DNA from 4 places in the Enterovibrio litoreus genome. Region 1 is predicted to be linked to each of the others. Evidence: predicted binding sites of a transcription regulator. Region 1 holds the regulator's gene; each other region holds the start of a gene.

The links. Region 1 encodes PurR, which represses purine synthesis genes. Its sites were predicted from a motif close to TNANGNAAACGTTTNCNTNA; they were not measured.
Region 2: the regulator PurR is predicted to act here: its motif matches at 1,943-1,962, upstream of guaB (IMP dehydrogenase).
Region 3: the regulator PurR is predicted to act here: its motif matches at 1,550-1,569, upstream of purE (5-(carboxyamino)imidazole ribonucleotide mutase).
Region 4: the regulator PurR is predicted to act here: its motif matches at 1,511-1,530, upstream of AB8599_RS11910 (phosphoribosylaminoimidazolesuccinocarboxamide synthase).

The regions. Positions count from the first base shown of each region.
Region 1 is NZ_CP166194.1:1,883,812-1,886,929, reverse strand. It holds gene AB8599_RS08220 (TfoX/Sxy family DNA transformation protein) at 1-33, opposite strand, end outside; cyclic di-GMP riboswitch class I at 149-247, opposite strand; gene purR (HTH-type transcriptional repressor PurR) at 555-1,565, opposite strand; gene torD (molecular chaperone TorD) at 1,995-2,642, opposite strand; gene torA (trimethylamine-N-oxide reductase TorA) at 2,742-3,118, opposite strand, start outside.
Region 2 is NZ_CP166194.1:750,808-753,925, forward strand. It holds gene AB8599_RS03185 (zinc ribbon domain-containing protein) at 256-489, shown strand; gene xseA (exodeoxyribonuclease VII large subunit) at 532-1,860, opposite strand; gene guaB (IMP dehydrogenase) at 2,024-3,118, shown strand, end outside.
Region 3 is NZ_CP166194.1:3,462,509-3,465,626, reverse strand. It holds gene AB8599_RS15585 (5-(carboxyamino)imidazole ribonucleotide synthase) at 1-995, opposite strand, end outside; gene purE (5-(carboxyamino)imidazole ribonucleotide mutase) at 998-1,483, opposite strand; gene AB8599_RS15575 (Sua5/YciO/YrdC/YwlC family protein) at 1,713-2,270, shown strand; gene hemF (oxygen-dependent coproporphyrinogen oxidase) at 2,298-3,118, shown strand, end outside.
Region 4 is NZ_CP166194.1:2,702,320-2,705,437, forward strand. It holds gene dapE (succinyl-diaminopimelate desuccinylase) at 1-550, shown strand, start outside; gene AB8599_RS11900 (M15 family metallopeptidase) at 547-1,218, shown strand; gene AB8599_RS11905 (DUF2897 family protein) at 1,221-1,427, shown strand; gene AB8599_RS11910 (phosphoribosylaminoimidazolesuccinocarboxamide synthase) at 1,636-2,739, shown strand; gene bamC (outer membrane protein assembly factor BamC) at 2,822-3,118, opposite strand, start outside.

The DNA.
Region 1 (3,118 bases):
TTTTAGTGTGTTTTTTAGTGTAGGTTTATCCATGTGACTTATTCTCAATCAATACGTTCCTGGATGAATGGTCAAGGAGCAACGTAGCAAAGCTAATTCAGAGAATTGTCAACCAACCGGAAGAATCCGATATGGAAATGCTAACGTCATCGGTAGCTCCGCTACCACTAACACGAAATTGAATTCAGTGTTGAGAGGCCGGAAGCTTTGCGTCCCACGCTTTCGCGGTGGTTTGCCTTTTTCTTAACGGCGTTTAGATTAACTGAATCGCATCATTTTGTCGTTATTGCTGGTCTCAAAAAATGTGATCTTGGTTCAGATAGGATCCTATTGATGTGGTTGAAAATATTCGGTTGTCTTTGTAATAGAAACATTTTTGACCAAATTGGTCGTTTTCCGACTGGGATAAAGGGTAGCACTAGAAAACTAGACAATTTGGTGTTTAAGAGGTTAGTCGCAAAAATGTGTTTGAAAGTGTCGGAAAACTTGCCAGAAAAGAAAAAGCCCAGATGGTTATTTCCGAGCTTTTTAGTGTTGAGGATTTTAGAGAAATGTTATTCTGAGCGCAGATTTTTCACCGAACTGCGAACAATTAATTCCGGCTGCATCACGAAGATTTGTTGTTGGTTTTCTTTGTTAGCTAAACGCTCCAACAGTAATTTGATCGCCGTCTTGCCCAGTCGATTTTTCGGCTGGTGGATGGTGGTGAGTGGCGGAGAGAAAAATGCGGCTAAATCGATATTGTCATAGCCAATGATGGATATATCATTAGGAATGTCTAAGCCAGCCTGACGAAAGGTACTGATGGCAGCCAGTGCCATAATGTCGTTGAAACAGAACACCGCCGTTGGTCGATCTTCCTGAGCCAAAATCATGTTAGCAGCTTCAACGGCAGAGTCACATTCGAAGTCAGCTTCAACAATCCAATTTGGATTCTCTTCAAGACCTGCTTCTGACAACGCTTTTCTGAAGCCTTCTAGTCGAGTCTGGCAAGTCAGCTTATCTAGTTGGCCTGAAATACAGCCAATTTTAGTGTGGCCGTTATCAATGAAGTGTTTGGTTGCAATGTAGCCGCCCATTTCCGCATTGTCTTGAATGCAGTCTGTATGCACGTGCTGAGTGCCCCAGTCCATCACAACCATTGGCAGATCTTTCTTTTTCTCCAACAGCGTCAAGAGTTCTTCATTCAGGTCTGAACACATCACTAAAAGACCATCAACGCGCTTCTCTGCCAACATGCGCAAGTAGTCGCGTTGTTTCGCAAGGTTACCTTCGGTGTTGCATAAGATCAGCGTGTAACCTTCTCGATAGCAGTATTCTTCAACGCCATGAACCACTTCCGCAAAGAATGGGTTGGTAGATTTGGTCACCAGCATGCCGATAGTGCGTGTTGAATTGCATTTCAAGCTGCGCGCAACGGCACTCGGCGCATAGTTTAAGTCGTCGACTGCGGCCCATACTTTCTTGGTTGTGTTTTCTGCGACAAAACGTGTTTTATTGATCACGTGTGAAACGGTTGTCGTAGATACACCAGCCATGCGTGCGACATCTTTAATTGTTGCCATTGGGTAATCTTCTTATCGTTTTCATTCGCAGCTTGAAAAATAGAGGCTGCTCAATATGTTTACGCCGCTATGCTAAGCGGCGTAATGGATTCGTTTTAAAAAGGTGGAGAGACTGACTCTCAGCCCCTTGTCGTCATGCTTTCTCGACACTGCCAGCAACTTGCTTTCCATCAAGTGTGGTAGTTAGGGGGGGTTACTGTGCGTGGCATTTTGACTAGGTGTTTGCAAAATTACAGAAACGTCTCAATGCCAATCGCTTGCGTTCACAGTTTACTGGCTCATGACCGCGCCCGCAATTAATCAATTGAAGCGACTCGCATAAGCTTGAAGCGTATCAAGCTTGGGAAATAGCAGGTTTTTTCCGGTTTTCGTGCTCAAAAAAGAAAAAACCGGGCTTGCCCGGCTTCATGTTCTCTTTGGGAAACGGGTTTATTCGCCTTTCAGGAATAAAAGATCCAATGTCATAAATGCGGTTAGCAATGCACCAGCGGCTTTATAAAAACCGAATTGATCGAATTGGTTAAGCGCCTTTTGAAAGTTGCCTAGCCAAGGCATCACCATGGTTTCCAAAAATGCTTGTTGTTCTTGCATCATAGCTTCTTGTCGGTCTTCCTCGGTTTCCTTGTTGGCTAACATCACGAGGTTGCCCATGAAATCGAGCACAACCGCTAGATGGTCAAACGGTTCATTGAAATCTTTACGTTGAGCAATGCCGTACTTTTCCATCCATTGACCCATTTCTTGCGCGGGCTTATCGTTCAACAGACCGGTTTCACCGATATAAATAGACGCATAAGGTAATGCGCCTGTTTTGGGCGTGCTGAGGAATAAACCGCAGAAATCAGCCGCTAGCTCGAGCTGCGCATCTTCGCGAAGTTTTAGCGCGGCGAGTGCATTGCGAAAGTCGGCGATCGGCGCTTTTAATTCTTGAGTCATCGCTAACGATGAAAAGTAATTACCCATGTCTGCGCCGTGATAATTATTGAGGTCTTCTTGCGTCAATTCGTTAGCAAATAAAGAAGACATCCACCAGTAAAATTCGGCGCGTTGTTCGTTAATGGCAATAAATTCTTGCATTGTCATCCCGATAGTTAGAGAAACGAAGCGTGTTAGTAAGTGTATCTAACATAGAGTAAAAAAGGGCAGCTAAGCTGCCCTTTTTCTTCACACTGTCTCTTATGCGATATCCATCGCCGGGAACAGTGGGTTTACATCGTCAATTTCGATAGGGCCGCTGAAGCCTGTTACTGCTGGCGCTTCACCCGTGTACTTCTCAATTTCAACCAGCGCGGTATGCGCAGAGGTTGCTTGCGCTAGCTTAGAAGTACCAATGTCTACAGTCAGGACGTTTGGATCGCCGTAAGTACAAAGTGTACCCGGCTTGCCGCCTTCAAGTGGCGCATACCAAGCACCTTCTTCAATACGACATACGCCAGCTTTATAGTCGTCAGTCACGACGGCGCCCGCAAGGACCTGACCACGTTCGTTGAATACACGAACCACATCACCAGAAACAATGCCACGTGCTTTTGCGTCAGCAGAGTTGATGTAGC
Region 2 (3,118 bases), 1.1 Mb from region 1:
TATTGGAATATTATCCTTTCATAAATCCAAATACAGAACATGTAACTTATGCTTTCGGGAGTTGTATTGATAAATATTCTTTTAGGGGTAGATCGCTGATCGGATCCCATAAACGCTGAGATCTGACGATCTTGATAGGATCCAGCGAGAGGCTGTTCTGTTTGATCTTGAGTTTCAGTTAGAATAGCGCGCAAAAGTGATACGTGAAATGTTGAACAGCGAAAGTGCGATGTGGACAGCTAAGGGGAAATAGTCATGGAAAACAATTGCCCAGATTGTGGCGTGGTGATGTATTGGGAACAGGGGAGCTATCGCTGTGAGCCTTGCAATAAAGTCTTTATAAAACAGGGGTATTGCCAATCCTGTGAGACGCAATTGGAAAAGCTGCAAGCGTGTGGTGCGACGAATTACTTCTGTCATCAATGCAATGAATTAAAGTCACGCTCGAGTGCGAGAATTGTCTTCGAAGCACAAAAAACGGCGTCGTAACGACGCCGTTTAAACGTATGTGGAACAATGAAAAGAGCGATCCTAGATCACGGTGGAGTGGATCTCTCCGCTGGCAAGCGCGGTAATGATCCTATCGCCGGGCTTCACATCACCGTCAGACTTGATCACCTTATTGTTCTCGTCACGTGTTATCGAATATCCGCGCGCCAGTGTGGCCAGTGGGCTCACGGCATCTAAGGTTTCCATCTTCAGCGCCAGTTCATGCTGCTGTTGGCGTAACTGGCGGCGTATGGCTTCCACTAATCGTTGCTGCGTATATCCCAGTTGCGTGCTGAGCCCCGGCAGTTGGTTTGCTGGTGAGAAACGCGCTAATCTCTGGCTGGCTCGGTCTAATCGCTGCGCATCAGTTTGCAGTTTGGTGCGCATGGATTGATACAGGCGACGCTCAAGCTCGTCAAACTGCTGTGCTTGCTGTTGAAGGCGAGCTTGTGGGTGTTGCATTGCCAGTCGGTGTTGCAGACGTGTGAGGCGATCTTGGCTGCGTGAGAGATGCCTGCTGAACACATGTGCCAGCCTATCTGTTCGCTGCGAAAATTGCTGGGCGCGAATAGACGTATCTCTGCTCACTAACTCTGCGGCCGCAGATGGTGTCGGGGCGCGAACGTCTGCGACAAAATCGGCAATGGTCACATCCACTTCATGGCCCACTGCACTCACAATAGGAATACTGCTCGCGGCAATGGTACGCGCCACTATTTCCTCGTTAAAACACCACAAATCTTCTAATGAACCGCCACCGCGCCCAACAATTAGCACATCACATTCATCGCGACTGTTCGCGCGTCCGATCGCCTGCGCAATTTGTATTGCCGCATCTTTACCTTGCACTTGAGTCGGATAGATCACGACAGGCAGGCTTGGGTCACGGCGTTTTAATACGTGCAAAATATCGTGCAGGGCTGCACCGGTTTTTGAGGTGATGATTCCAACGCGTCTTGGTTGTTCAGGGAGTGCTTTTTTCGTGCTAGCCGCAAACAAGCCTTCCGAGGCCAATTGCATTTTTAGCTTTTCAAATTGCTGCTGTAGCATGCCATCGCCTTCAGGCTGCATGCTTTCAACAATGATTTGGTAGTCGCCGCGAGGTTCATACAAGGACAATCTCGCGCGAACCAATACCTGATTACCGTTTGCTGGTTTAAAGGTAACGCGTCGGTTATTGCCTTTGAACATGGCGCATTTAACTTGAGCGCGGCTGTCTTTTAGCGTGAAATACCAGTGACCAGACACAGGGACAGTGAGATTTGAGATCTCGCCAACCAGCCAAACGATACCCATTTCGTTCTCAAGCAGAAGGCGAACTTCAGCGTTTAAACGAGAGACGGTGAAAATATTTTCGTTGGGGCTTGTCATCACCAGTTAGCCTTAAATATCAGCGGGTTTTGGTCATGGTACTGGGGCAAAAAATGAATGCCAAACGATTTCGTGAAAATCTATAGCCAAACGTTTGCGTCATCAGTATAATGCGGCGGCAATATTTAGTCCCCCGTATTTAATTTTGGCGTGAGATATTGCAATGTTACGAATAGCTAAAGAAGCACTAACTTTTGATGATGTATTGCTGGTTCCAGCACATTCCACAGTTCTTCCAAACACTGCCGACTTACGCGCTCAACTGACGAAAACTATTTCATTGAACATCCCTCTGATCTCAGCGGCGATGGACACAGTGACAGAAGCCCGTCTCGCGATTGCGTTAGCTCAGGAAGGCGGTATCGGTTTCATCCACAAAAACATGACCATCGAGCAACAAGCTGAACAAGTTCGTTTAGTGAAGATTTTCGAAGCCGGTGTGGTGTCTAATCCTGTTACTGTGACTCCAGACCAAACTATTGCAGATGTGAAAACACTGACAGAGCGCAACGGTTTTGCGGGTTTCCCTGTGGTGACTGAGACTAACGAGTTGGTCGGTATTATCACGGGTCGTGATGTTCGCTTTGTGACAGATCTGAGCCTGAAAGTGGCCGAAGTGATGACACCCAAAGAGCGTCTCGCAACAGTGAAAGAGGGCGCAAGCCCTGAGCAAGTGCAAAAGCTAATGCAAAAACACCGTGTTGAGAAAGTGCTGGTTGTGAATGATGACCACCACCTAAGCGGTATGATCACTGCAAAAGATTTCCAAAAAGCAGAGCGTAAGCCACATGCATGTAAAGACGAGCAAGGCCGTTTGCGTGTTGGTGCTGCTGTTGGTGCGGGTGCAGGTAACGAAGAACGTGTTGCAGCACTGGTTGAAGCGGGCGTTGACGTACTGCTGATTGATTCTTCTCACGGTCACTCTGAAGGCGTTCTTCAGCGTATTCGTGAAACTCGTGCAGCCTTCCCAGATCTACAAATCATTGGCGGTAACGTCGCAACAGGCTCAGGTGCTCAAGCGCTGATCGATGCTGGCGTTAACGCAGTAAAAGTGGGCATTGGCCCAGGTTCAATCTGTACCACGCGTATTGTAACGGGTGTGGGTGTTCCACAAATCACTGCAATTTCTGATGCAGTGGAAGTGGCTGATAAAAATGGTATTCCTGTTATCGCTGATGGCGGTATCCGTTTCTCAGGCGACATGTGTAAGGCTATCGTGGCTGGCGCATCTTGTGTGATGGTTGGCTCAATGTTAGCA
Region 3 (3,118 bases), 1.6 Mb from region 1:
GGTGCTTTATCGTACCAATGCACATGCGCGAGACGGATAACATCTTCAGGCACTGTCACCTCACCAATGATGTTGATCATGGCTGTGGGACGAATGCGATTAGCACTGCCGAGCGGTAGGTTGCATACTGCGCGCAGATGATTCTCAAACTGGCAAACTTCTGCGCCCTGTTGCGTCCAATGGCCAGAGTTGTGTACGCGGGGGGCTATTTCGTTGACCATGAGGTTGCCGTTCACATCAAAGAATTCAATCGCTAACACGCCGACATAATTGAGAGCGTCCGCAACGGCTTTAAACATGGCTTCGGCTTGTGCCTGCAATGCTTTGTTTTCACACGCTGCGACGGAAACACTTAAAATACCATCGGTGTGGATGTTTTCTGTTAGCGGATACACTTCAATCTCACCGTTCGCGTTGCGAGCGCCAATCAATGACACTTCACGATCAAACGGTACGAACTCTTCAGCAATGACACACTGACGATCACCTTGATGAGATGCTTGCAAAAAAGCAGCGATATCCAGCCAAACAGATTCCGCATCATCAATGGATTTTAGACGCCATTGCCCTTTACCATCATAACCATCAAGCGCGCTTTTAATGATCATTGGTATACCAATGGTGTTCATAGCCGTATCAAAATCTTCACGGTTTAGGATGGTGTGATAACGTGCATTGTTGACGCTTGCTTTGTCGAGCAACGTTTTTTCCTTGCGGCGATCACCGCCAGTCAGAATCGCCTCTTCTCCGGGGTAGAACTTTCCGCTGGCCTGACAGATGTTAAGAATGTCAGGCGCGATATGCTCAAACTCGGCAGTGATAACATCAGCGTCTGCAATCCCGTTTTCTAATCCATGACCCAGCACTTCAAGTGTGACGGGGTGAACCAAATTGCCACTTCGTACATCATACGCACTAACTTTTAGATTTAGCGGGGCTCCCGCTAACGCCATCATTCGTGCCAGTTGCCCAGCACCTAGAACCAGCACATTCATGATTAATCTACCGACGGGTCAGGGTGAGCCAACACCGTTTCAGTTTGAGTTTTGCGGAAAGTATCGATTTTCGTCATTAGGGTGCTATCGCTGGTCGCGAGGATTTGCGCGGCTAGCAGACCCGCATTGGCTGCTCCTGCATCGCCAATTGCAAGGGTGCCGACCGCAACACCTTTTGGCATTTGTACGATAGAAAGCAGTGAATCCATGCCTTTCAATGCTTTTGACTGAACAGGTACACCCAAAACAGGAAGACTGGTGAATGCAGCTGTCATACCGGGAAGGTGCGCTGCGCCGCCAGCACCGGCAATGATCACTTTTATGCCACGAGAAGCAGCATTATTGGCATACTCTGCAAGTAGCTGGGGGGTTCGATGGGCTGAAACCACCTTGGTTTCATAGGCAACGCCGAAGTGATCCAGCATGTCTGCTGCGTTTTTCATGGTTGGCCAATCGGATTTCGAACCCATGATGATGCCGACTTTCATATCTTCTCCTGTGACTACCGTGTACTGCGAAGTGAAATTGCGCGCCATTATATCTGTAAAAAACCACAAGGAAAACGTTTGCGTCAGTGCGTTTCGCTGCAAGCACACTCGAATAGGATGGAATGTAAACTAACAAGTGTGTTTCGATATGTGACAAAAATGTTGAGAACGTCTCTGGAAATTCGTCATAGTATGTCGAATTTAGGAATGCCTGATTAGGAGAAAAACCTTGGCGAATGTTGAACAGTGTGTCGCTGCATTGGCTCGCGGTGAGGTGATAGCGTACCCAACAGAAGGGGTATTTGGCGTCGGTTGCGACCCTGATAGTGCGCAAGCCGTGGAAGCTTTGTTGTTGGTGAAAGAACGAGATAAAGCGAAGGGCTTAATTTTAATTGCAGCAAATTTGGCGCAGCTAGAAGGTTACATTGACCTTGATGGCCTGAGTGACAATGTCAAAGATGACGTGCTAGCGACTTGGCCAGGCCCTGTGACTTGGGTGATGCCTGCTGGCAAGAAAATCACGGGCTGGGTAACGGGTCAATTTGATACGGTTGCTGTTAGGGTATCTGATCACCCCGATGTTCAGGCTTTGTGCATGGCATATGGAAAACCGATCACTTCGACGAGCGCCAACTTAAGTGGTAAAGAGCCATGCAGAACTGCTGATGAAGTGATTGCTCAGCTTGGCGAGCGTGTGCCGTGCGTATTGAACGGAAAAATTGGCGGTCGTGATAAGCCAACCGAGATCCGAGATGCGCGTTCTGGTAAGGTGCTACGTCAAGGCTGAATAAGTTAGTAATAAAAAGGAATTAACGTGCCAAACCTCCCTCAGCAAGTAGATAAGGAAGCAGTAAAGCGCTTTTTACTGTCACTTCAGGATGCTATTTGTAATGCACTGGAGCAAGAAGACGGTGCTACCCAATTTCAAGAAGATTCATGGCAACGTGAGGCTGGAGGTGGTGGCAAGAGCCGCGTATTGCGCGATGGTGCTGTTTTTGAACAAGCAGGCGTGAACTTTTCGCATGTTTTTGGCGATAAGATGCCAGGTTCAGCAACCGCTCATCGTCCGGAGCTTGCGGGTCGAAGCTTTGAGGCGATGGGGGTTTCTCTGGTTGTTCATCCGAAGAACCCACATGTGCCAACTTCTCACGCTAACGTGCGTTTCTTTATTGCTGAAAAAGAGGGTGAAGACCCTGTATGGTGGTTTGGTGGGGGCTTTGATCTGACGCCTTTTTATCCTGTTGCAGAGGATTGCCTCCACTGGCATCAAACCGCGAAGGCGATTTGTGCGCCTTTTGGCAATGATGTCTATCAAGAACACAAAGAGTGGTGCGATCGATACTTCTTCTTGCCTCATCGCAACGAAACCCGTGGTGTGGGTGGTCTCTTTTTTGATGATTTGAACAACTGGGGCTTTGATGTCTCGTTTGATTACATTAAGGCTGTTGGCTTAGGCTTTCTCAACGCTTACCTGCCTATTGTTAAACGGCGCAAAGACACCGAATATGGAGAGCATCAGCGGCAGTTTCAGCTTTATCGTCGCGGTCGCTATGTTGAATTTAATTTGGTGTATGACCGTGGTACGTTATTCGGCTTACAAAGTGGCGGACGGACTGAGTCAATACTCATGTCGAT
Region 4 (3,118 bases), 820 kb from region 1:
CGCCTACCCGCAACTGGCACGAAACCCGATTCATCAGGCTTTGCCCGCACTGGCCGAGCTTGCTGCCATTCAGTGGGATGAAGGCAACGACTATTTCCCGCCGACCAGTTTTCAAATTCCAAACCTGTCGTCAGGTACTGGCGCAAGCAATGTGATCCCGGGAGACTTCAAGGTTCAGTTTAACCTTAGGTTCAGCACGGAATTAACCGCTGACGATATCAAAGCACGCGTACATTCTGTGCTGGATGCACACGGCTTAGACTACGATCTTGTTTGGACGTTTAGCGGCCACCCATTTTTAACCGACACCGGATCTTTGCTTGATGCGGTTGTGGATGCGGTAGATGAAGTGAACCATCAAAAACCCCAGCTTTTGACCACGGGTGGTACATCTGATGGTCGATTTATCGCGCAGATGGGCACGCAAGTGATTGAGCTTGGCCCAGTAAACGCCACCATTCACAAAGTGAACGAGTGCGTAAAAGTGGCGGATCTTGAGAAGCTAACGGATATGTACCAAAAAGTGCTGGAGAAGCTATTCGCCAAATGAGTTGGACCATATCATCTCTGACAGGGCAAACACGTGATCATCTGGTTGAACTGGATGATCGCTTGCTACACCGCGATATTGTGGATGATTTTCTGCGTCTGCAAGAAAGCGCAAAAGCCGCCGGTTTTGAACTTGTCATTGCTAGCAGCTTTCGCGATTTTGACCGTCAGAAAATGATTTGGAACAGCAAGTTTTCAGGCAATCGTCCGATCTTGGATGATAACGGTAATCCTCTTGATCCAAGCACGCTGAGCGATCATGAAAAAGTGCAGGCCATTTTACGCTGGTCTGCGCTACCCGGTGCTAGCCGTCATCATTGGGGCACAGACATGGATATCTATGCGGCAAATTTGCTACCAAAGGGCGCAAGCATTCAGCTTGAACCTTGGGAATACCTGTCCGGTCATCAAGCCCCTTTCTTTGATTGGCTGGAAGCAAACCTAGCCAGCTTTGGCTTTTTCTTCCCCTATCATGAAGACAGAGGTGGCGTTGCCTTTGAGCCATGGCATATCAGCCATAAAGCGGTCACAGTGGGTATACTCGATGCGTTAACCGAAGAGGTATTACGCAGCGTCATAGCAACGTCTGACATCTGTGGGCAGGACGCTATCCTTTTGTCACTCAAAGGGATATATTCGAAGTACGTTACCAATGTGTGCGAGGCCTGAACATGGACATTCTCACTAACCCCTACGTCATCATTTTTATCGTGGTCGCGGTGGTGGTCAGTAATATCATGGCGTTGAAGTACACCGCAAAATCTAAACTTGGTATGCGTCAGAGAGAGAACAAAAAAGACGACGCGGCAAGCAAAGAACAGCCAAAGAAAACCACGCCAACTGACGACGATTCTGACGACAAATCCTCGTATTGGTGATCCCACCGAATAAGGCGCGTTAACTTCGCCTTATTTCTCCCCTCTGCCACCTATATTTTATGCCAATTCGACATTCGAACTTTTTAGGCAAACGTTTGCTTTTTTCGCTAACAGCACAAAAGAGTTCTGGTATGATGCCAACAAATGGGTGATGTGAGCACTCTCATCACTTTGTGTTTGCCGTTTAACCCTAGATAGGAATGTCTCAATGAGCCTTGCGGATCAAGTTCTCGCCGTTAACGACGATCTTCCCATTCGTACCCACCAGCCTGTGCACAGTGGAAAAGTGCGTTCCGTTTACTGGCTGACTGAAGAAGACAGTCAGCGCCTTATCAAAGAAAAAGGCTACGATGTCGCCCCTGATGCCCCATTGGCAATCATGGTCATCAGCGACCGTATCTCCGCATTCGATTGCATCTGGCAAGGTGAAGGCGGTTTAAAAGGCGTACCCGGTAAAGGTGCAGCACTCAATGCGATCTCTAATCATTGGTTCAAGCTGTTCAAAGAAAATGGTTTGGCAGACAGTCATATTCTCGATATTCCGCATCCTTTCGTCTGGATTGTGCAAAAAGCCAAGCCTATCAAAGTTGAAGCGATTTGCCGTCAGTACATCACAGGTTCTATGTGGCGCGCCTATGAAAAAGGCGAACGCGAATTTTGCGGTATCGCATTGCCAGAAGGCTTGGAAAGAGACAAGAAACTGCCTGAGCTTTTGATCACACCATCAACCAAAGGGATTCTAAAAGGAATACCGGGTGTGCCAGAAGCGGACGACGTGAACATCACCCGCAAGAACATTGAAGACAATATCGCTGCGTTTAACTTCTCATCCGTCGACGATATTGCCCGTTATGAAACACTGCTCAAAGAAGGCTTTGGCGTGATCAGCAAGGCGCTGGAAGAAGTGGGGCAAACGTTTGTCGATACCAAATTTGAATTTGGGTATGTCACCGATGCCGCAGGTCAGGAGAAGCTGATCTATATGGATGAAGTAGGCACGCCTGATTCATCACGCATCTGGGATACGGCGGAATATAACGCTGGCAAGATTGTTGAAAACTCAAAAGAAGGGTTTAGACAGTTCTTGCTCAAGTACTTCCCTGATCCAGACATTTTGTTGAATAAAAACCGTATGCCTGAGCGCGAAGCATTGGCGCGCGACAACATCTTGCCTGAAGAAGCCTTGATGGATATTTCTCGCACCTATATTGGTATTGCTGAGAAAATCGTAGGCCATCCGATCCATTTAAGTGAAAATCCAAAACAAGAAATTATTGCTATCTTGAAAGCGGATTATGGCTTAGTTGATTGAGCTTAAATCACGATAGAACAAAATAAAAAAAGAGAGGATGCCTTGGCGTCCTCTCTTTTCATATCAGTAATCAGCAACCAAACTAGTTACGATTCAAACGCTCAACAGCTGCAACCAGGGCAGGGCTCAGGTTCGCCAATTGTTCTTCCGGCACAGGTTTACCTGCACTGTCAGTCACGTTGATTGACGTGCGGTTACCCAAATCACCCAACAAGATATTGTACTTGTTGCGATCTAGCTGAAGCGGCTGAACACCTAGCTCTTGCCAGAACTCATCATCCTGCTCTTTAAGCGCCACACTCAAGGTTCCTTGAGAGCGATTACGATCTTCAACGGTGAAGCCAAGTTCATTGAGAATATTCGGCAAACGCTCCCAGAA